2 linked regions of the Caldimonas thermodepolymerans genome follow. The protein of the gene in region 1 interacts with the protein of each later gene in a pairwise test. Links are inferred from orthologs where the notes say so. Each region holds a gene or a part of one and is shown on either strand. Other genes may lie near its edges. The genes, in order: dnaQ and dnaE.

Region 1 (10,710 bases):
ATGGCCGCCGGCGCGGCGCGCGTGCGGGTCACCTTCCAGGTCGATGCCGACGGGCTGCTCAACGTCTCGGCGCGCGAGCTGACCTCCGGCGTCGAGGCCTCGGTGGCGGTCAAGCCGAGCTACGGACTGAGCGACGAGGAGATCGCCCGCATGCTGCAGGACAGCTTCTCGACCGCCGAGGAGGACATGAAGACGCGCGCGCTGCGCGAGGCGAGGGTGGAGGCCGACCGCCTGCTGCTGGCCACGCGCACCGCGCTGGAGCGCGACGGCGACCTGCTCACGCTCGAGGAGCGGCACAAGATCGACCGGCTGATGGAAGAGCTGGGTGCGCTGGCGGGCCAGGACGACCACCGGGCCATCGAGGCGGCCACCGAGCGGCTGGCCAAGGGCACGGAAGCGTTTGCGGCCGAGCGCATGAACCGCAGCATCCGGCAGGCCCTGGCCGGCCGCCGCGTCGAAGAAGTCTGAGGCGCCAGGCCACGCACGCCGCGGCGCGATCCACGAGAACCCCACATGCCCAAGATCAAGATCCTGCCTCACAGCGAGTACTGCCCGCAGGGCGCGGAGATCGAAGCTCCGGCCGGCACCTCGATCTGCGAGGCGCTGCTCGACCACGACATCGAGATCGAGCACGCCTGCGAGATGAGCTGCGCGTGCACCACCTGCCACGTGATCGTGCGCCAGGGCTATGAGTCGCTGAACGAGCCCGACGAGAACGAGGAGGACATGCTCGACCGCGCCTGGGGGCTGGAGCCGCAGTCGCGCCTGTCGTGCCAGGCCATCCTGGCCAACCAGGACGTGACGATCGAGATTCCCAAGTACTCGATCAACCACGCCAAGGAAAAGCACTGAGCCGCGCCGCCCGCACCCGATAATCGCGCCATGACGCGACAGATCTTTTTCGACACCGAAACCACCGGCCTGAGCCCCGAAGGGGGTGACCGCATCGTCGAGATCGGTTGTGTCGAGATGGTGGACCGGCGCCTGACCGGCAACAACAAGCACTACTACCTGAATCCGGAGCGGCCCAACAGCGAGGACGCGGTGAAGATCCACGGCCTGACCGACGAATTCCTGGCCGACAAGCCGGTGTTCGCGGCGATCGCCGACGAGCTGCTCGAGTACCTGGCCGGCGCCGAGATCATCATCCACAACGCGAGCTTCGACGTCGGCTTCCTGGACGCCGAGCTCAGGCGCCTAGGCAAGCCCAAGTTCGAGACCTACGTCGCGGGCATCACCGACAGCCTGCTGATGGCCCGCGAGATGTTCCCGGGCAAGTCGAACTCGCTGGACGCGCTGTGCAAGCGGCTGGAGGTCGACAACTCCAACCGCACGCTGCACGGCGCGCTGCTGGACGCGGGACTGCTGGCCGAGGTCTACATCAAGATGACCCGCGGGCAGGAGTCGCTGGTCATCGAGGCCGAGGAAGACGCCACCCAGGAAATCGTGGTGGAGAAGATCGACCTCACGCAGTTCAGCCTGCCGGTGCTGTGCGCGAGCGACGCCGAGGTGCAGGCCCACGAGGCGGTGCTGGCGGACCTGGACAAGTCCTCCGGCGGCAAGACACTGTGGAGGCAGTTGCCGAGCGAAAAAGTTATGGCATAATCTTGGTTTTCCTGATCTGTGCGACGACGCAATCGTCGCCGAACGGAAAACCGGATCAGGGTGGTTAGCTCAGTGGTAGAGCACTGCCTTCACACGGCAGGGGTCGCAGGTTCGAACCCTGCACCACCCACCAACAAGATCAAGCACTTGGACGGCCCTTCGGGGCCGTTTTTGTTTGCTGGTGCAAATCCTGGTGCATGGCACCGAGGCGCTCACGTGGGCGCCGAGCCCGATCGCCTCGGGGAATGCCAATCAGGGGGGCGGGTGCGCGCGCGCTGCAGGCACGCCGCCGCTGTACAGGTGGCGGGCGGTGACCACGTCGCGCAGGGTGACGCGGCGGACGTCGGAAGTGCTGTACAGGTCAGGTGGGCGTTGATCGCCGGCGCGACGGCCAGCCGGTCGGCCGGCATCGTGCGGACTTGCTCGGCAGGTGAGTGACGACGCACCTTTGTCTCCTTTCGGGGTGTCGGATCGCTTTAAACGCCGTGTTTGTCAGCAAGTCAACACAGTGTGTACATTTGGTGCGGCAGCGAGGCGTCCATAGAATCCCGTGACGACCGTGTGCGCCTTGCGCCCGGCGTCGTAAAGGAGGGTCCATGCGCCGACTGCTGATGTGCGCCAGCGCTGTGTTGGCATCGCTGATGATGGCCGCCTGCGGTGGCGGCGATGACTGCGAGGCGGGCACCCCGCCTTTTGCCAGCGTGGACCCGCCGGTCTGCGATGGTGGTGACAGTGGTGGTGGCGGTGGCGGCGGATCGTCGCAGTCTGCCGAGGGCTTCTGGGTGGGGAACGCCGGGCAGTACGCCTTCCGGGCGCTGGTCACCGAGGACCGCCAGATCTGGGCCTTCTACGCGCGCGGCGGTGTCGTCGAGGGCGTGGTTCAGGGGACGGTGACCTACTCGCCAAGCGGCTTCTCGGGCAACGGTTTCGACTACAACCTGCCCCTGGTGGCGCGTACAGGCGTGACGATCTCAGGCACGGCGCGCGAGCGGCAGAGCATGGAAGGCGCGGTGCGGCTGCCGAGCTCGACGATCACCTTCTCGGGCTCCTACGACAGCAGCTACGACTCGCCGCCGGCCGATGCCACAGGCACCTGGCAGGTCCGCGCGGCCTCGGCGTCCGGCACCGTGACGACGACGGTGACGGTCGGCTCGGATGGCTCGGTCAGCGCGACGACGCCGTACTGCTCAGGCACGGGCACGCTCACGGTGCGCAGCTCGGGCAAGGGGGTGTACAACCTGGCGGTGACCTTCGACGGCGCGTCGTGCGAGTTCGATGGCCAGACGCTCGGTGGCGTGGTGGTCGTGCGCAACACGGGATCGGGGCAGGAGATGGTCGCCGCGGCGCTGCTGCCTGATCGATCCACCGGCTTCTTCGCGATCGGCACCCGCTGATCGCATCTGCCGCCGCGGTTCTCAGCGCCTGGCGCGTGGCGCTTCGCGCTGCGTGCAGGCTTCGTGCGCCTCGGCGAGCTTGTCGAGTGCGGCCAGAAACCTGTCTCGCCGCGCCGAGATGTGTGGGCCGGTGGCGCGCTCGATCTTGTAGCGGATGTACTCAAGCACCTCGTGCCTGGCCTCCGGTCCGAGGCTGCGCAGTGCTTCGTCAATGACCAGCGCCTGACCTGCCAGCGGCTGGGCCGTCGACGCGTGCGCATCGCCTTCCCCGGTCAAGATCCACTGCGCCGAGCACCCAAAGGCAGCCTCGGCTTGCAGGGCGCCTTCCTTGGACACGCCGCGGCGCTTCCAGTTGGTGAGCGTCTGCCTTGACACGCCCATGCGGCGGCCCAGGCCAGCAAAGTCGATCACCGGTTGTTGATCGAACTGCGTGACCTGACGCGCGTACTCGAGCAGCCGCTTCACGGATTCGTGCATGCCCGGGATTGTTCTCCATCTGAACAGTCAACAGCTTGTTTATACACGCCATGTTTACAACCGCATAAACGCCGTGTTTAGATTGTGGGGAGCGTGACCACGCAGCACTCATCGATCGGCTGAGCGGCCCCGCCAAGGTCGCAGAGGCGCTCGGCCTGGACAAGCGGAGAGGGGCGGGGTACCCAGCGCGTGGTCAACTGGAAGGTCCGGAGCATCCCTGCACGGGTCAAGCTCGAGCCCCCGACCTGTTCCTGGTGACCAAGGACGCGCCCGCTGACCATGCGGCGGTAGTCCAGCCTGCACATGCGGAGTGAGCGCGTCATGTGCATGTCCGCAGGTCAACTCGCTGCCAGCCGGGCGCGCACGGCGTGCCGAGCCGATGCGCTCGCGCCACACCTCGACGCGCCGTTCGGTCGGGTTCGGCCACTCATGGATGACCGTGATCACGGCCCACGCGGACGTGCTGGCGGCAGGTAGCTGGTGCTCGATGGCGCCGCGGCAGGAAACGTCGCTGCACCACCCGCCAGACACCTCAGCACGAACGGCCCGCAACAGCGGGCCGTTCGTCCTTCTGCGGCGGGCGTTGGCCGGCACCTGGCGACACCCGGGTGCGTTCGAATCGCGTCTTCTTCCTTTTGCGGATCGCGACGGTGTGCGCCAGGCGCCGGCGTCCCGCGTCGCGGGCAGCGGGCGGGGTGACGCCCCATCGGCCTGCGCAGGTGCAGTGCTGGTGCGGGCTGGCGGGCCGCGGCCGGCGCACGGGCGCGTCCTTGGCGCGATGGAGAACCCCTTACCTGAGGGGGGCACTACACCCATTCGCAGGATTGTCCCTCCTGACCGGATAGGCAGAATCAGTTGCATCGGTTGCACCTGTTTACCAGGTGAGTACGCGCTATCCGCCATATCCCGGGAGGACACGATGAAGGTGTTCCGGCTCTTTCATCACCACGTTGCCCTGTCCACGCTGTTGGAGCTGTTTGCCGACAGCCTGCTGTGTTTTCTGGCGGCGCTGTTCATCGCGTCCGCCCTGCACATGGTGCCCAACGGTGGTGATGCCCTGGCCCAGTCCGGCATGGTCTGGCTGGCCGGCGGGTTTGCCGCGGTGATGCTGCTGCTGTATGCGTCGGTCGGCCTGTATCGTCGCGGCACCCGCTCGATGGGCCTGGGCACGCTGATCCAGCGCGCCATGCTCGCCATCGCCCTGGGGGCCTGCATCACCTACCTCCTGTTCGATTCGGTGGCCGGCGAGGCGTCTCCGGGCTACGTGGTCGGCCTGGCCATGGTGTACCTGCTGGTGGGCCTGGTCGTCGTGCGGGCCGTGATCTACATGGTGCAGAAGGCCGTCGGCGTGCCGCGCGTGCTGATCATCGGCACCGGCGAGGATGCCCAGGCCGTGGCGCGCGACCTGGCGACCCACAGCCGCATCGAACGCCAGGTCGTCGGCTTCTATCCGACCACCGAACGCACCGAAGGCATGCGCCCCGACCAGCGCGTGTTCTCGCGCGACCGTTCGATCGAGGAGATCGTTGCCGAGCACGACATCGACGAGATCATCGTCGCGGTGCGTGAGCAGCGCGGTGGCGCGCTGCCGATGGACCAGCTGCTGGCCTGCCGCATCGCCGGCACGCCGATCCTGGACCTGGCCGGCTTCTACGAACGCGCCCGTGCCGAAGTGCCCATCGACAGCCTCAAGGCCAGCTGGCTGATCTACAGCCAGGGCTTCGTGCAGGGGCCGGCGCGTCGCTTCGCCAAGCGCGCGTTCGACATCGTCACCTCGGCGACGCTGCTGCTGCTGACCTCGCCCATCATGCTGCTGACGGCGATCGCGATCCGCCTGGACAGCCCGGGACCGATCATCTACCGCCAGGAGCGTGTCGGCCTGGGCGGCCGCACCTTCATGTGCCTGAAGTTCCGCAGCATGACGGTCGACGCCGAAAAGGACGGCGTGGCGCGCTGGGCCTCGCAGAACGACTCGCGGGTCACGCGCGTGGGCGCCTTCATCCGCAAGACCCGCATCGACGAGTTGCCCCAGCTGCTGAGCGTGCTCAAGGGCGAAATGAGCATGGTCGGTCCGCGCCCTGAGCGTCCCAGCTTCGTGCAGCAGCTGCGCGAGCAGATCCCCTTCTACGACCTGCGTCACAGCGTCAAGCCGGGCGTGACGGGCTGGGCCCAGGTGCGCTACAGCTACGGCGCTTCGGTGGAGGACGCGCGCCGCAAGCACCAGTACGACTTGTACTACGTGAAGAACAACTCGCTGTTCCTCGACATCCTGGTGCTGATCGAAACGGTCAGCGTGGTGCTGTTCCGCGAAGGGTCGCGCTGATCGCGACGCCCGCGTGACGGTTGCGACGTACAGGCTCCGGCTCAGAAAGGTTGCTTTCCCATGGTTACCCCACAACGTTCACTGACTTCCATGCGTGCAGGTCTCATCGCTGTTCTTGCTGCCTTCATCGCCCTGCTTGCCGGCTGCGGCAGCATCGGCAACTACCCGCCGGCGCCCGCCGTCGTCGATGCGCCCGATCATCGCTACAAGATCGGTGCGCTGGACACGCTCAACATCGTGGTCTGGCGCAACCCCGAGCTGTCGACCACGGTCACCGTACGTCCGGACGGCCGCATCTCGACGCCGCTGGTCGAGGACGTGATGGCGGCCGGCCGCGACCCGGCCGACCTGGCGCGCGAGCTCGAGAAGGTGCTGTCGAAATACATCCGTGACCCGGTCGTGACCATCGTCGTCAGCGGCTTCCAGGGCACGTTCTCCGAGCAGATCCGCATCGTCGGCGAGGCGGCGCGTCCGCAGGCCGTGCCGTACCGCCAGAACATGACCATCCTGGACGTGATGATCCAGGCCGGCGGGCTGACCGACTTTGCCGACGGCAATGGGGCGGTGCTGGTGCGCGGCGCCGAAGGCGGCAAGCAGTACAGCCTGCGCCTGAACGACCTGCTCAAGCGCGGTGACATCTCGGCCAACGTCGGCGTGATGCCGGGCGACATCATCATCGTGCCGCAAAGCTGGTTCTGAAGGCGGTACGGCGGCATGCACCGCAACGGCGATGCCGAGTGCCTTGCGGGCCGTCTCCTGCCGGGACCGGCACGCCGGTCCCGTTGCGTTTGTGGCAGGCGCAGCGCAGCCGCCAGTGCGGCTGGCGCGGCAGCGCCTCGGGGTGAATGAACAAGGCCGCCATGACGGGCGGAACCAGGATGGATACGACTGAGCTTCTACGCCAGATCAGGACGATACTGCGGGGCATGTGGCGCCGGCGCTGGTGGGGCCTGGCCGCTGCGTGCGTCACGGCCGTGCTCGGTGGCGTGGTGGTGGCGGTCATTCAGGACCGCTACGAGGCCAGCTCGCGCGTCTACGTGGACACGCAGTCGGTGCTCAAGCCGCTGATGGCCGGGCTCGCCTTCCAGCCGGACATCGACCAGCAGGTGCGCATGCTGGCACGCACGCTGGTGTCGCGTCCGAACGTGGAGCGCCTGATGGACTCGCCGGAGATCGGCCTGGCACCGGCGGACCCGCGCGACCGGGAAAAGGTGCTGATGCGGCTGATGGACCGGATCAAGGTCAACCCGAGCGGTGGCGGCAACCTCTACACGATCAGCTACCGCGACACCAGTCCTGAACGGGCACGGCGCCTGGTCGAGGGCCTGGTGAACCTGTTCATGGAGTCCAGCATCGACAGCAAGGCGCGCGACTCCCAGGAGGCCAGCCGCTTCATCGACGAGCAGATCGCCGACTACGAGCGCAAGCTGGTCGAGGCGGAGAACCGCCTGAAGGACTTCAAGCTGCGCAACTTCGGCATGACCGGGGTGTCCAACCAGGATTACTTCGCGCGCATCTCCGAGCTGTCCGACCAGGTGAGCAAGCTGCGCATCGAGCTGAGCGCTGCCGAGCAGTCGCGCGACGCGTTGCGGCGCGAGCTGGCCTCCGAGGAACCCCAGCTGCCCCCGGATGCACTGCCGGCGACCGGCGGTGCGGCGATGCTGTCGGAGCTGGACACCCGCCTGGAGGCGCAGAAGCGTCAGCTCGACGAGCTGCTGCGACGCTACACCGAGGAGCACCCGGACGTGGTGGCGACGCGCCGCACGATCGCGCAGATCGAGGAGCAGCGTCTGCGCGAGGCCCAGGCCCGCGGCGACAAGCGCGGTGCGGCGACCAACCCGGTGTTCCAGCGCATCCGCATGGCGCTGGCCGAGGCCGAGGCCAACGTCGCGTCGCTGCGCACCCGGCTGGCGGCGCAGCAGGCCCAGCTGGACCAGATCCGTGCGCGGGCCTCGCGCATCCCGCAGGTCGAGGCGGAGCTGGCACAGCTGAACCGGGACTACGACGTGATCCGGCGCAACTACGAACAGCTCGTGGCCCGCCGGGAGGCCGCCTCGCTCGGGGTGAAGATCGACCAGAGCTCCCCGCTGACCGATTTCCGGCTCGTCGAGCCGGCCCGGGTCGCGCCGACCCCGGTGTTCCCCAGCCGCAAGGTGCTGGCGGTGCTGGTGGTGCTGGCGGCGATCGGCGCGGGCGTGGCCGCGACCTTCGGCCTGTCGCAACTGAGCCCGTCGTTCGACAACGAACGCACGCTGCGTGAACTGTCCGGCCGCCCGGTGCTGGGCACTGTGTCGCTGGTGCTGAGCAACGCGGCCCGGGTACAGCAGCGCCGCGCGTTGGTCGGCTTTGCCGGTGCGGTGGCGTTGTTCTTCGTGGCCAATGCGGGGTGGGTGGCCTGGGTCGCCTTCCAGAGCCGCGTGTGAGAAAGGAAGCGTCGATGAGCATCATCGAACAGGCTGCCAAGCGACTGGAGGAGCTCCGGCGCGCGGGGGTCGAGGTGCCGTGGGCGGCCGCCGGGCTGAGCCGGCAGGAGTACGACCAGCTGGTGGAGGCCGGCCAGAAGGGCGGGCAGGGCGTCGCGCTGCGGGCGGTGGCCGGCACCGCGGAAAGCCTGGCGGAGCCGCCGGGCGTGCACCGCCTCGCGGAGTCCGACCGGCGCTCGCGCAAGGTCGACCTGCCGCTCGGGATGCTGGGGCAGGCCGGCTACCTCGTGCCGGACCAGCCGCGTACCAGCCTGGCCGACGAGTTCCGCGTGATCAAGCGTCCGCTGCTGAAGAACGTGCAGGGCGAGTCGGCCGCCCCGGTGGAGCGCGCCAACCTGATCCTGGTCACCAGCGCGATGCCCGGCGAGGGCAAGACCTTCACCGCGATCAACCTGGCCCTGAGCATCGCGATGGAGGTCGACAAGACCGTGCTGCTGGTCGACGCGGACGTGGTGCGCCCGTCGCTGATGTCGCGCCTGGGGCTGGACGAGCCGGCCAAGGGCCTGCTCGACGTGCTGAACGACCCGTCGCTGGACCTGGCCGACGTGCTGCTGCGCACCAACGTGCCCAAGCTCACGCTGCTGCCCGCCGGCACGCCGTGTCCCAATTCGACCGAACTGCTCGCCAGCGCGGCGATGGAGCAGCTGTTGCAGGAGCTGGCCACGCGCTATTCGGACCGCGTCGTCGTGTTCGACGCGCCGCCGCTGCTGCCGACCACCGAGTCGCGCGTGCTGGCGTCCCGTGCCGGGCAGGTGGTGATGGTGGTCGAGGCCGACCAGACCTCGCGCAACACGGTGGCCAAGGCGTTTGCCACCGTGGAGAGCTGTCCGGTCGTGATGTCGGTGCTCAACAAGTGTTCGAATCCTGCGGGAACCTACCGCTATGGCTACTACTGAGCGTTCCGGTGCCCCCCTGCGGCGGGTGAAGCCGCTGGCCTGGTTGATTGCCATGATCTGGGCGTCGGTGGCCCAGGCCCAGCAGCCCGCCGTCCAGCAGGAGCCCGTCCAGCCGGCGCAGACCGAGCCGTTGCAGCGCCCGCCGCGCACGACGGTCTGGGCGGTGCCGTTCGACGCCGAGCAGGCCGGCGTGCCCCGTGCCTGGCGCCTGGATGCCGGCGTGTCGGCCACGCTGACCGCGACCAGCAACAGCGGGTACACCGACCGGCAGCAGTCCCGCAGCGACAGGATCCTGAACCTGGAGCCCCGGCTGTCGTTCGCGCGGCGCGGCGGGCGGGTGCGTCTGGCGGGCGACCTGTCGGCCAGCGCGCTGCACTACTTCGACGACACGCAGCCCGACCGGGTGCTGCCCCGGGCGTCGCTGAACCTGGAGTCGATGCTGGTGGACCGCTGGGTCTACCTGGACGCCTCGGCCGAGGTGGACCAGACGGCCTCCGACCCGTATGCCTCGCGCCCGGACGGTCGCTCGGCGTTCAACCAGATCACCACCCGGCGCTTCCTGGTCAGCCCGCGCATCGACCACTGGTTCACGCCGTCCCTGTCGCTGCTGGCGCGCAGCGACTTCGCCTGGACCCGCCGCAACGGCGACTACGCCGCCGACGATCCGCGACGCGACTCGCGCGAGCAGCAGCATTTCGTGCGCCTCGAGCAGCAGCCCCTGCCGCTGGGCGGCTCGCTGGAGTACGTGCACCAGGACACCCGCTATGACGGCGACGTCGATTCGGTGCTCACGCTCGACACGCTGCGTGCCGTGGTCAGCTACGCGATCACGCCGCAGCTGTCGGTCGGCATCGTGGGGGGACGCGAGCACAGCGAGTTCTCGCTGAGCGAGCACACCGACAGCCTCTACGGCGTGCGCCTGCGCTGGCAGCCGACCGAGCGCACGCTGCTGACCGGCGCGGTGGAAGACCGCTTCTTCGGCACCGGCTGGGACCTGCAGTTCACCCACCGCATGCCGTTCCTCGCGGTGCATTTCCGCTCGTTCCGCGAGCCGACCGCGCAGCCGAGCTCGCAGATCCTGGAGCCGGGTGGCGGCTCGGTGCGCAACCTGCTCGATGCCATCCTGACCACGCGGTATCCGGATCCGGTGGCGCGCGAGGAGCTGGTGCGCCGCATCATCCGCGACCTGAACCTGCCCGAGACGCTGCGCGGGCCCATCGAGGTGTTCGCCGACTACGCGCAGCTGCTGCGCGGCAACCACCTGAGCGTCGCGCTCCTGGGGCGGCGCACCACGGTGGCCGTGAACCTGTACCAGCGCCGCTACTGGCAGCTGACGCGCGAGGACGACGTGCTCGCCCCCGACCCGTCGTTCGCGTCCGACCACGAGCAGGTGGGTGCGGCGCTGGACGTGACGCGCCGCCTGACGCCGCAGACCTCGCTGGGGCTGCTGCTGCAGTATTCCCGCATCGAGGGGCTGGGTTCGCGCGAAGACGACTTCAGCCGCGAGCGCATCGTCCGCGTCACGCTGCAGC
Region 2 (12,030 bases), 200 kb from region 1 along the record:
CGAGGCGATCCAGGCGATGGCGAGGTTCAGCACCAGGAAGTAGCCGAACAGCGCGACATGGCTGCCTTCGCCGGTGGAGGCGAACACCGGTGCCAGAAAGCCGCCCGCGAAGCCGAGCACCGCCAGCGGCAGCGCCTGCTGCGCGACCGCAAGCAGCGCGGCGACGGCCGACAGCGCCACCAGCAGCGCGAAGGCGAGGCCCGCCGGCACCAGCCCGTAGAGCCGGAACGCCGCGAAGATCGTCAGGTACAGGATGCCCACGCCAGCGCCTTGCAGGGTCAGGCCGTAGCCGCGGCGCCGCTCGCGCAGGCGCCAGCCGAGCCCGGCCAGCACCACGCCGCCCGCGGCCACGCCGGCGATGCGCAGCTCGACCGGCAGCAGGGCGTGTTCGGCCGCGTAGCGCAGCAGGAAGGCCACGCCGAGGAACAGGATCAGCACCCCGATGCGCACGATGGCGTTGCCGCCGCGGAACCAGGCCAGCACGCTGCGGCCGAGCGACGCGGTGATGCGGTGCGACTGCTCGTCGACCTCGGACGCGGCGGCCGGCGGGGAGGGGGCCGGCGGTGCCGCCGCGGGCCCGGGCGGCACGGGCGCCGGGATGACGGCGGCCGCGGCGGGCGCGAGCCCCTCCTTGACGCCGGGGGCTTGCGACGGCGGGACTGCCGGCGCTGTGGCAGCCGGGGGCGCGGCGACGGGGGCCGGTACCGGAGTGGACTGGACCTCTGCCAGCAACGCCCCGGCACGCAGCTGCGCCAGCTCGGCTTCCAGGCGGCCGACCCGGCGGTACAGCCGGGCCAGCAGCATGCCGACCAGCGCGCCCAGCACGACGAGCCCGGCTTCGGGACCGAAGATGTCCGCGCAGACCCAGGCCACGGCCAGCCCGATGAAAAACCCGATCCACGCCATCTGCCGCTCCCTCCTGTGGATGTTGTCAGGGTGCGGGGCATTGTAGGCAGCGGACACCCGCGGCCTGCCGGCCGTGCCGGACCGGCGGGCGTCTCAGTCGGCGGGTCGGTACGGCCACTGCCGCACCGCCTGCGCCAGCGCCTCGGCCAGCGTCGGGGCGTCCAGCCGCAGGCCGAGCACGGCGGCCGCCTCGCGCACCGCATGCAGCGGGTCGGCCAGGTCCAGCGGCCGTGCGCCGTTCTGCTTGGACAGCTTCTCGCCGTTCGGGCCCAGCACCAGCGGGGTGTGCAGGTAGCGCGGCGTGGGCAACCCGAGCAACCGCTGCAGGTGGATCTGGCGCGCGGTGTTGTCGGCCAGGTCCTCGCCGCGCACGACGTCGGTGACGCCCTGCGCTGCATCGTCGACCACCACCGCGAGCTGGTAGGCCCACAGGCCGTCGGCGCGTCGCAGCACGAAGTCGCCGACTTCGGCCTCGACATCCTGGGCCTGTGCGCCGAGCCGCCGGTCCTGCCAGTCGATGCGCACCGGCTCCCAGGCGTCGGGGCCGAGGCGCCGCGCGGTCAGCACGCGGATGGCACGCGCCGGGCGGCCCTGCAGGCCGTTGCGGCAGGTGCCCGGGTAGACCAGCTCGCCATGCCGCGGGCGGGCGCGCTGCCGGGCCGCCAGCGCCTCGGCCACGTCCTTGCGCGAGCAGGCGCAGGGGTAGGCCCAGCCGGCCTCCAGCAGTCGCTGCAGGGCCTGCTCGTACAGCGCGCCGCGCTGCGACTGCCACACCGGCGGCTCGTCCGGGTGCAGGCCGCAGGCGGCCAGCTGCTGCAGAATCACCCGGTCGGCACCCGGTACGCAGCGCGGGCCGTCGACGTCCTCGATGCGCACCAGCCAGCGCCCGCCGTGCGCGCGCGCGTCGACCCAGCTGGCCAGCGCCGCGACCAGCGAGCCGGCGTGCAACGCGCCGGTGGGCGAGGGGGCGAAGCGCCCGGTGTAGCCACTCATGCCAGCGAGCGCGACGGCAGGCCGCCGTGCCGTTGCAGCAGCGCGGTGCGGGTGGCCGGCCGCTCGAGCTGTTCCAGCCACCACTGCAGCGCCAGGCCCAGCCGTTCACGCCCGCGCGCGGGCCCGCCGTTGCCGCCGGCGCGCCAGGCGTACCAGAGCCGCACGCGCTGGCTGGCGCGGCGCACCTCCTTGCGCACCAGCCGGCCGGCCTGGACATGCTCGTCCACCAGGCTGTCGGGCAGGAAGCCGCCGCCCAGGCCGCGCAGCACCGCCTCAAGCTTGGAGCCGACGCTGGGCACGGTCAGCACGTCCTGCCCGGGCAGCAGGTTCACGGTGATCGGCGCGAGGCGCTGGGCCGAGTCCGCCACGGCGATCGCGCGGTGCCGCACCAGGTCGGCCTCCGACAGCGGTTCCGGCGCCTGGGCGAGCGGGTGGTGCGGCGCGACCACGTAGACCATGTGCAGGTCGCCGAGCGGTTCCATCTTGATGCCGGGCGGCAGGCTGTGCTCGCCCGAGACCCCCAGCGCCAGGTCGGCCTGGCCGTTGACCAGCGCCTCCCAGGTGCCGGCCAGCACCTCGGAGCGCAGCCGCAGCCGCGTGCCGGGCCCGTGCGGCGGGTTGAGCGCGTAGAACGCCTCGCACAGCTCGAACACGGTGAGCGTCGAGAGGATGCTGTCGACCGCGATGCTCAGCTGCGTCTCCCAGCCCGAGGCGACACGCCGCACGCGGTTGGCGACCGCGTCCATCTCCTGCAGCAGGCGGCGGCCTTCGTGCAGCAGCTCCTCGCCGGCGGCGGTCAGCCGTGCCTGGCGCGAGCGGCGGTCGAACAGCAGCACGTCCAGCGCTTCTTCCAGCTGGCGCACGCTGTAGGTGAGGGCGGACGGCACCTTGCCCAGCTCGCGCGCCGCCGCGGCAAAGCTGCCCGTGCGCGCGATGGCATCCATCATCGCGAGGGCTTCCGGGGTGAGGACGTTGCGACGTTCGCTCATGTTCAAGGGTCTTGAATGATGCCACCAAGCCACCCGGCCCGACGGCGCTGTGGTCCCGGCGCGCGCGGGGCGCGCCAGGCCGGCGGCGTCGCGGGGCGAGGCTTGCTACAGTGCCGGCCATGGACGTCTCCGACCTGCGCATCCTGAGCCTGCTGCCCTGGACCGACTGGCTCGCGCTCGCCTGGTTCTTCGCCGCCTGGGCCGGCTATGCGACGTTCGCGCGCCGGCGCGCGAACGAGGTCATGACGCTGCTGGCGGTGACCAACCACTACCGCCGGTTGTGGATGCTGCGCGTCACCGGGCGCGAGGTGCGCGTGGTCGACGGCGTCGTGATCCAGAGCCTGTCGACCAGCCCGTCGTTCTTCGCCTCCACGACCATCCTGATCATCGGTGGCCTGCTCGCGGTGCTCGGTGCCACCGACAAGGCAGCCGAGCTGGTCAAGGAGATCCCGTTCGCGGCGCGCACCTCGGTACTGGTGTTCGACCTCAAGGTGCTGCTGCTGCTGGGCATCTTCGTCTATGCGTTCTTCCGCTTCACCTGGTCGATGCGGCAGTACACCTTCGGTGCGCTGATGGTCGCCTCGGCGCCGGAGCCGCGCGAGTTCGAGCGCGGCGAGGCCTCGCGCGAGGAGTTCTCGCAGCGTGCCGGGCGCATCGTCGGCATGGCCGCCGAGACCTTCAACGACGGGCTGCGCGCCTACTACATGGCGTTCGCGGTGATCGCCTGGTTCTTCTCGCCGCTGTGGTTCGCGATCGCCACCGCCGGCGTGATCTACATCCTCTACCAGCGCGAGTTCCACTCCGAGGTGCTGGCCGTGCTCAAGTCATGAGCCGGTGCGCGGCGCAAGGCTCGCATCCAGCGCCTCGCGCTCGTCGAACACGAAGCAGCTGCCGCGGAAGTGGCGCCCGCCGGTTTCCTCGAAGTACTTGAGGATGCCGCCGTCGAGCTGGTAGACGCGCTCCAGCCCGGCCGCCTCGCGCATGAAGATCGCCGCCTTCTCGCAGCGGATGCCGCCGGTGCAGAAGCTCACCACGGTCTTGCCCTGCAGCTCGTCGCGGTGCTCGAGCACCGCCTGCGGGAATTCGCTGAACTTGCGGATGCGCCAGTCGATCGCGCCCTCGAAGGTGCCGTAGTCCACCTCGAAGGCGTTGCGGGTGTCCAGCGTGACCACCGGGCGGCCCTCGTCGTCGTGGCCCTGCGCGAGCCAGCGCTCCAGCGTGCGCGCGTCGACCGCCGGCGCGCGGCCCTCGTGGGGGCGGATCGCCGGGTGGTTCATGCGGATGATCTCGCGCTTGACCTTGACCTGCAGCTTGCGGAACGGCACGTGCGCGGACCAGCTTTCCTTGGGCGCCAGGTCCGCAAAGCGCGCGTCGGCCTGGAGCCAGGCGACGAAGCCGCGCACGGCCTCGGGTGCGCCGGCCAGGAACAGGTTGATGCCTTCCTCGGCGAGCAGCACCGTGCCCTTGAGCCCGCGTTGCACGGCTTGTGAGCGGATGCTTTCGCGCAAGGCCGCGCAGTCGTGCAGCGGGACGAACCGGTAGGCGGAAATGTTGAGTACGGGATGCACGCCGGGATTCTAGGGGGCGGCCGGCTGCCTACAATGCCGGCCATGCCCTTCGTACACCTGCGCACCCACACCGAATATTCCGTCGTCGACGGCACCCTGCGGATCGACGACATGGTCGCCGCGGCGGCCCAGGACGGGCAGGTGGCGCTGGCGATCACCGACCTGAGCAACCTGTTCGGGGCGATCAAGTTCTACAAGGCCGCGCGCGGCAAGGGCATCAAGCCCATCATCGGCGCCGACGTCTGGCTGGAGCCCGAGGACGCCGCGGCCAGCCCGGGCGACCGGCAGCCCAGCCGCCTGCTGCTGCTGATCCAGAACCGCGAGGGCTACCTGAACCTGTGCGAGCTGCTCGCGCGCGGCTGGACGCAGAACGTCAACCGGGCGCAGGCCTGGCTCAAGTGGGAGTGGCTGGAGCGCCTCAACGGCGGCCTGATCGCGCTGTCCGGTGCCGAGCAGGGCGCGGTCGGCCAGGCCCTGATGAACCGCGACCCGCGCCGTGCCGAGGCGGTCGCGCAGCGGCTGGCGGGCCTCTTCCCGGGGCGCTTCTACCTCGAGGTGCAGCGCGCCGGCCAGCCGGGCAACGAGGCGCACGTGCGCGCGGTCGTGCCGCTGGCAGCCAGGCTGCAGCTGCCGGTGGTCGCCACGCACCCGGTGCAGTTCCAGACGCCCGAGGACTTCGAGGCGCACGAGGCGCGCGTGTGCATCGCCGAAGGCGAGACGCTGGCCAACCCGCGGCGCATCAAGCGCTTCACGCGCGAGCAGTACTTCAAGACGCAGGCCGAGATGGAGGCGTTGTTCGCCGACCTGCCGAGCGCGCTCGCCAACACCGTCGAGATCGCGCGCCGCTGCAGCCTGACGCTGGTGCTGGGCAAGCCGCGCCTGCCGGACTTCCCCACGCCCAACGGCATGCCGATGGAGGAGTACTTCCGCTACGCGGCGCACGAGGGCCTGAAGGCGCGGCTCGAGCACCTCTACCCCGACCCGGAAGAACGCGAACGCCAGCGCCCGCGCTACGTCGAGCGGCTGGACTTCGAGATCAACACCATCCTGCAGATGGGCTTCCCGGGCTACTTCCTGATCGTGGCCGACTTCATCAACTGGGCGAAGAACAACGGTTGCCCCGTCGGCCCCGGCCGGGGCTCGGGCGCGGGCTCGTTGGTCGCCTACGCGCTGAAGATCACCGACCTGGACCCGCTGCGCTACAACCTGCTGTTCGAGCGCTTCCTGAACCCGGAGCGGGTGTCCATGCCCGACTTCGACGTGGACTTCTGCCAGAGCAACCGCGACCGGGTCATCGACTACGTCAAGGAGAAGTACGGCCGCGACGCGGTCTCGCAGATCGCCACCTTCGGCACCATGGCGGCCAAGGCCGCGCTGCGCGACGTGGGCCGCGTGCTGGGCATGGGCTACGGCCACGTGGACGGCATCGCCAAGCTGATCCCGGCGCCGCCGGGCAAGACCGTCACGCTCAAGCGCCCCGGCGACAAGCCCGACCCGGGCCTGATCTATGCGCGCAAGGAAGCGCCGGAGATCGAGGAGCGCGAGAAGAACGAGGAAGAGGTCGCCGAGCTGCTGGCGCTGGCCGAGCGCGTCGAGGGCCTGGTGCGCAACATCGGCATGCACGCCGGGGGCGTGCTGATCGCCCCGGGCAAGATCACCGACTTCTGCCCGCTGTACATGCAGCCGGGCAGCGACTCCGTGGTCTCGCAGTACGACAAGGACGACGTCGAGGCGATCGGCCTGGTGAAGTTCGACTTCCTGGGCCTGGCCACCCTGACCATCCTCGAGATGGCCAAGGAGTTCATCGTCAAGCGGCACCCCGACCAGAAGGACTTCGACTTCGCGAAGATCCCGCTGGACGACAAGCCCACCTTCCAGCTGCTCTCCGAAGGCAAGACGGTGGCCGTGTTCCAGCTGGAATCGCGCGGGATGCAGGGCATGTTGCGCGACGCCAAGCCGAGCGTCTTCGAGGACATCATCGCGCTGGTGGCGCTGTACCGCCCGGGCCCGATGGACCTGATCCCCAGCTTCGTCGCGCGCAAGCACGGCCGCGAGGAAGTGGTCTACCCGCACCCGCTGATGGAGGAGGTGCTCAAGGAGACCTACGGGATCATGGTCTACCAGGAGCAGGTGATGCAGGTGGCACAGCGCCTGGGCGGCTACTCGCTCGGCGGCGCCGACCTGCTGCGCCGCGCGATGGGCAAGAAGAAGCCCGAGGAGATGGCCAAGCACCGGGTCATCTTCGCCGAGGGCGCGGCCAAGAACGGCATCGACGCGGACAAGGCCAACGAGATCTTCGACTTGATGGAGAAGTTCGCGGGCTACGGCTTCAACAAGTCGCACGCCGCTGCCTACGCGCTGCTCGCCTACCACACGGCGTGGCTGAAGGTGCACTACCTGGCCGAATTCGTCGCCGCCAACATGAGCGTGTCGATCGACGACACCGACAAGCTCAAGGTCTTCTACGACGACGCGGTGCAGCTGGGCATCCGCTTCGAGCCGCCCGACGTCAACACCGGCGTCTACCGCTTCGAGCCGGTGGCCGACAAGGTGGTGCGCTACGGCCTGGGCGCGATCAAGGGCACCGGCCAGAGCGCGATCGAGGCCATCGTGCAGGCGCGCGAGCAGGGCGGCCCGTTCCGCAGCCTGTTCGACTTCTGCTGCCGCGTCGACCGCAGCCGCATCAACAAGCGCACCGTCGAGGCCCTGATCAAGGCCGGCGCGTTCGATGCGATCGAGCCCAACCGCGCCGCGCTGCTCGACAGCATCTCGCTGGCCTTCGAGTACGCCGACACCCAGGCGGCCAACGCCGACCAGGGCGGGCTGTTCGACTTCGGCGACGAGCACGGCTCGTCGACCCGCGAGCCCGACCTGGCCGCCACGCCCGAGTGGAGCATCAAGGAGCGGCTCGGCCACGAGAAGACCGCGATCGGGTTCTACCTCTCGGGCCACCTGTTCGATGAATACCAGGACGAGGTGCGCCAGTTCGCCAAGCGCAAGATCGTCGACCTGATCGACAGCCGCGAGCCGCAGCTGCTGGCCGGCATCGTCAGCGACCTGCGCATCGTCAACGGCCAGCGCGGGCGCGTGGCGATCTTCAAGCTCGACGACAAGAGCGACGTGATCGAGGCGGTGGCCAGCGAGGACCTGCTCGATGCACACCGCGAGCTGTTCAAGGACGACGAGCTGCTGATCGTGCAGGGCAAGGCCCAGCCGGACCGTTTCTCGGGGGGCCTGCGCCTCAACGTCGTGCAGGTCTGGGACCTGGCCAGCGCCCGTTGCCGCTTCGGCAAGTACCTGCGCGTGGCGGTCAACGGTTCGGCACCGCCGATCGGCGAGCTGCTCCAGCAGTTCCCGCCCAGGCGCGTCGACACCGAGCATGGCGACCTGCTGCAGGGGCTGACGGTGCGCCTGGAGCTGCACCGCGAGTCGGCCTACGGCGAGCTCGACCTGGGGGACGCGGCGCGCTTCTACCCGAGCGACGAGGCGCTGCGGCAATGGAAGCGCGAAGCGCATGGCGGCCGGGCGCAGGTGGTGTACGAATAGTCACAACTGGGCGCGCCGCGGCATGCGGAAACGCCCCGTGACGCGGCACACTCCGGGCGTTCCTTCATGCGGACCGGCCCGCCCGCCGAGTGGGCGACCGGGCCGCGCAGCAGTGCAGATCCCGTCATGCCAGTGAAACACCAGTTGTTCTGTGCCGCCGTCCTGGCGGTGGCCGCTGCGGTGGCGCACGCCACCGACGTCGGCGTCTCGGTCTCGGTCAGCCAGCCCGGCGTCTACGGGCGCATCGACATCGGCCACACCCCGCCGCCGGTGATCTATCCCCAGCCGGTCATCATCGTCCAGCCGGTGCATGCCGTGCCGCAGCCGGTCTACATGCGCGTGCCGCCGGGCCATGCGAAGAACTGGGCCAAGCATTGCCACAAGTACAACGCGTGCAGCACGCCGGTGTACTTCGTCAAGGACGAGCCCCACCACCCGCACAAGCCCAAGCCGCACCATCACCATGATCACCGCGGCCCCGGCAAGGGCCACGGGCACCACTGAGCCCCCGTCGTGCCGCCGGCGCGGCCGACCCGGCAACCATGCACGCCGTGCCGGGCATGCCGCGAGGCCCGGGCCGGCGCGCCTGACTACACTCGGCGCATGGGGCAGGGCTCGACGAACGCGACAGGGTTGGTGCTGACGGGGGGCGGGGCACGCGCGGCCTACCAGATGGGCGTGCTGCAGGCCATCGCCGACCTCTACGAGGAGGCGGGGCGCCCGGGGTCCAATCCGTTCCCGATCCTCACCGGTACCTCGGCCGGGGCGATCAACGCCGCAGGGCTGGCCTGCGGTGCCGACGATTTCGTCGGCACCGTGCGCACGCTGGCCGGCGTGTGGGCGCAGCTGCACGCCGAGGACGTCTACCGCGCCGACTCGATCGGCGTGATCCGCACCGGTGCGCGCTGGCTGTCGATGCTGTCGCTCGGCTGGCTGATCGCCCGCTGGGGGCGGGCCCGGCCGAAGTCCTTCCTCGACAACCGGCCGTTCGAGGCGCTGCTGTCGCGCCTGCTCGACCCCCGTCGCATCGACTACGTGATGCGCCAGGGGCTCCTGCGCGCGCTGGCCGTGACCGCCTCCAGCTATTCGTCGGGCGACCACGTCACCTTCTACCAGAGCCGCGAGCCCATCGTCCCGTGGACCCGCTCGCAGCGCCAGGCGGTGCGCGGGCGCATCACGCGCGAGCACCTGCTGGCCTCGGCGGCGATCCCGTTCGTGTTCCCGGCCGTCGCGTTGCCGATGCACGGGGCGATCGAGTACTTCGGGGACGGGTCGATGCGCCAGTCGGCGCCGATCTCGCCGGCCGTGCACCTGGGCGCCGGGCGCATCCTGGTCATCGGTGCCGGGCGCATGCAGGAGCCGCCCGGGCAGCGGCTGGTGTCGCAGGACTATCCGACGCTGGCGCAGATCGCCGGCCATGCGCTGTCCAACATCTTCCTCGACGCGATGGCGGTGGACATCGAGCGCGCGCAGCGCATCAACCACACGCTGTCGCTGATGTCGCCCGAGGCGCGCGAGCGTACCGGCCTGCGGCCGCTGGAGCTGCTGGTGATCGCGCCCAGCCAGCGCCTGGACGACATCGCGAGCCGCCATGTCGGCGCCTTGCCGCTGCCGGTGCGCACGATGCTGCGGGCGCTGGGCATGACCAGCGACCCCGACGATGCACGCGGCGCCGCACTGGCCAGCTACCTGCTGTTCGAGCCGGGCTACACCACCGAGCTGATGGCGCTGGGCCGGCAGGATGCGCTGGCGCGCCGCGACGAGGTGCGGCGCTTCTTCGGCTGGGGCGATCCGCAGGCGGCGTCGCAGCCGCTCGGCGCGGTCGCGGCCTGAACGTCCCCGGGGCCCTCACGAGCATGCCCCGCGAGGGCGGGGCATTCATTCCGTCGGGCCGCTGACGATGGCGGGCTTACTGCTTGCGGTCAGCCGGCCGCGCCGGCGGCTTGGCCGCGACCTGCTGCTTGGCGGCCGGCTGGGCGCCCGGATAGCTCGTGCCGTTGACCGTCAGGCCTTCCCTGGACAGCCGTGCCGCACTGGCCGGACCGACGCCCTGCACGCGGGTGATGAAGTCGTTCCAGTCCTTGAACGGCGCCTTCTGGCGCTCGGCGACGATGCGCCCGGACAGGGCACTGCCCACGCCCTTGACCGATTCCAGCTGGGCCCGGTCGGCCTTGTTGGCTTCCACCGCGGCGAACACCGAGGCCGACACCAGCGCCAGCAGCGCGAACGCGATCTTGCGGATGAAATGGCTCATGGTTTCCTCTCCTGTGTGGTTGTGGGATGGCCTGCGGGCTGCGCCTTCGCAGGCAGGCGCAGTCTAGGAAACCACGGGAGAGGGCGCTTCCCTCTTGGGTGGGAAGCGCGGGGGCGCAGTGGTAACGCGAGGTTTCGAGGCTTCAGTAGTCCTCGATGCGGCGCGGCGGGTAGCTGTCCCAGCTCTGGCAGCCGGGGCACTGCCAGAAGTAGTGCGAGGCCTCGAAGCCGCAGGCGGCGCAGCGGTAGCGCTGCAGCGGCTTGGCCGACTGCGCCAGCACCTGCTGCAGGCGCTGGGTTTCCTGGGGCGAGAGGGGCTGGCCCTGCGCGATGGTCTCGTCCAGCAGGTCCAGCGCCGCCGAGATCGAGGGCTGCCGGGCCAGGTGCTGGCCCAGCCAGTCGCGCCGCACGACGGGATCGGCTTCCAGCTGGCGCAGCGCGGCCAGCAGCTCCACCGACGGCGCGCGCTCGTACAGCGCGCGCAGCTTCCCGATCGCCGCGGCCTGCTGCCGGGCGGCGGTGGCGCTGGCGGCGTACTCGCGCGCCACCAGCGCGAAGGCGCCCGGGTTGGCGGTGATCAGCTCGTTCCACACCTGCAGCGCCTCGGCGTGGCGGTCCTGGCGGGCCAGGCGCTGGCCGGCGATCACCAGCGGGCGCGCGGCCTGGGGCATCGCGGCGCGTGCCTTGGCGAGTGCCTCGTCGGCGGTCGCCGCGTCGCCGCGCGCATCGGCGTCCAGCGCGATCTCGCACCAGCAGTGCGCGATGCGGTTGGAGAACGAGCCGGCACCGGCGTCTTCCAGCTTGCGCGCCACCTCGATGGCCTTGCCCCAGTCGCGCGAGCGCTCGTACAGCGTCAGCAGGGCGAGCCACGCGTCGGTGCGGAAGCGCGTGTTCTCCAGGGCCTGGTAGGCGGCCTCGGCGCGGTCGAACAGGCCGGCCTTGAGGAAATCCTGCGCCAGGGCGTACTGGGCGCGCTCGCGCTCGGCGCGCGGCAGGTCGCCGCGGCTGAGCAGGTGCTCGTGCACGCGCACGGCGCGCTCGTACTCACCGCGGCGGCGGAACAGGTTGCCCAGCGCGAAGTGCAGCTCGGTGGTGTCCGGGTCGTGCTGCACCGCCTCGATGAAGGCGTCGATGGCCTTGTCCTGCTGCTCGTTGAGCAGCAGGTTCAGCCCCTTGAAGTAGGCGCGCGGGGACTCGCGTTGCGCCGAGCGCCATTGCCTGAGGTCGATGCGCGAAGCCAGCCAGCCCAGCGCGAAGGCCACCGGGAGCCCCAGCAGCAGCCACTGGAAATCAAAGTCCATCGCGCGGCGGCATCAGGGGGGGAGTTCCTCGGTCGCTTCCGCGGGCGCCGGTGCCGGCGCGGGCGGCGGGGGGGCACTGGCCTGGCGGCGCGCGGCGCGGCGCTGGCGCCACCAGCTGGGCACCATGGCCAGCACGCCGAAGACGGCGCCGACCGCGAACGCGCCGAGCACGATGAAGACCATCGGCGCACGCGACTCGTAGCCGAAGAACCAGTGCAGCGTCGCTTCGTGCTGGTTGTTCAGCGCGAAGGCGAACAGGACGAAGAAGATGGCGGCTCGGAACAGCCAGATCAGGCCTTGCATCGCGGCGATTCTAGCGTCGCGCCGGGCGTTGCGGCCGGCCGGAGCGGGGACGGGGCCCGCAAGGGGCGGAAAAGAAAAAAGCCGCTGCTCACGCAGCGGCTTCCTGTCGGGCGGCGTCCTGCGCCGCAGCCTCGGCATCCGGCTCGGGCGGGGTGCGGGCGTCGACCGCCT

What was found.
Region 2: the proteins of dnaQ (region 1) and dnaE interact in binary tests that used the Escherichia coli proteins (3 or more experiments, as listed by UniProt). The link is inferred for Caldimonas thermodepolymerans from one-to-one orthologs.

The regions. Positions count from the first base shown.
Region 1 is NZ_CP064338.1:1,498,278-1,508,987, forward strand. What follows is about bases 1-2,743. They hold dnaQ (DNA polymerase III subunit epsilon), read left to right. Parts: upstream 1-882; coding sequence 883-1,605; downstream 1,606-2,743. Other genes in these bases: hscA (Fe-S protein assembly chaperone HscA), read left to right, coding at 1-468; fdx (ISC system 2Fe-2S type ferredoxin), read left to right, coding at 514-852; IS481_RS07195 (hypothetical protein), read left to right, coding at 2,202-2,743. In the rest of the region: more of IS481_RS07195, read left to right, coding at 2,744-2,999; IS481_RS07200 (helix-turn-helix domain-containing protein), read right to left, coding at 3,021-3,476; IS481_RS07205 (TIGR03013 family XrtA/PEP-CTERM system glycosyltransferase), read left to right, coding at 4,396-5,799; IS481_RS07210 (XrtA/PEP-CTERM system exopolysaccharide export protein), read left to right, coding at 5,890-6,498; IS481_RS07215 (XrtA system polysaccharide chain length determinant), read left to right, coding at 6,678-8,222; IS481_RS07220 (XrtA-associated tyrosine autokinase), read left to right, coding at 8,237-9,178; IS481_RS07225 (TIGR03016 family PEP-CTERM system-associated outer membrane protein), read left to right, coding at 9,231-10,710. UniProt on the Escherichia coli protein: DNA polymerase III is a complex, multichain enzyme responsible for most of the replicative synthesis in bacteria. The epsilon subunit contain the editing function and is a proofreading 3'-5' exonuclease.
Region 2 is NZ_CP064338.1:1,295,292-1,307,321, forward strand. The notes cover bases 4,140-8,202. They hold dnaE (DNA polymerase III subunit alpha), read left to right. Parts: upstream 4,140-4,498; coding sequence 4,499-8,002; downstream 8,003-8,202. Other genes in these bases: IS481_RS06240 (sulfurtransferase), read right to left, coding at 4,140-4,456; IS481_RS06250 (hypothetical protein), read left to right, coding at 8,129-8,202. In the rest of the region: IS481_RS06220 (DUF2339 domain-containing protein), read right to left, coding at 1-906; tRNA glutamyl-Q(34) synthetase GluQRS, read right to left, coding at 1,000-1,899; IS481_RS06230 (LysR substrate-binding domain-containing protein), read right to left, coding at 1,896-2,888; IS481_RS06235 (DUF599 domain-containing protein), read left to right, coding at 3,008-3,718; more of IS481_RS06240, read right to left, coding at 3,713-4,139; more of IS481_RS06250, read left to right, coding at 8,203-8,506; IS481_RS06255 (patatin-like phospholipase family protein), read left to right, coding at 8,606-9,835; IS481_RS06260 (ComEA family DNA-binding protein), read right to left, coding at 9,912-10,256; lipopolysaccharide assembly protein LapB, read right to left, coding at 10,399-11,556; IS481_RS06270 (LapA family protein), read right to left, coding at 11,569-11,859; IS481_RS06275 (integration host factor subunit beta), read right to left, coding at 11,948-12,030. UniProt on the Escherichia coli protein: DNA polymerase III is a complex, multichain enzyme responsible for most of the replicative synthesis in bacteria. This DNA polymerase also exhibits 3' to 5' exonuclease activity. The alpha chain is the DNA polymerase catalytic subunit.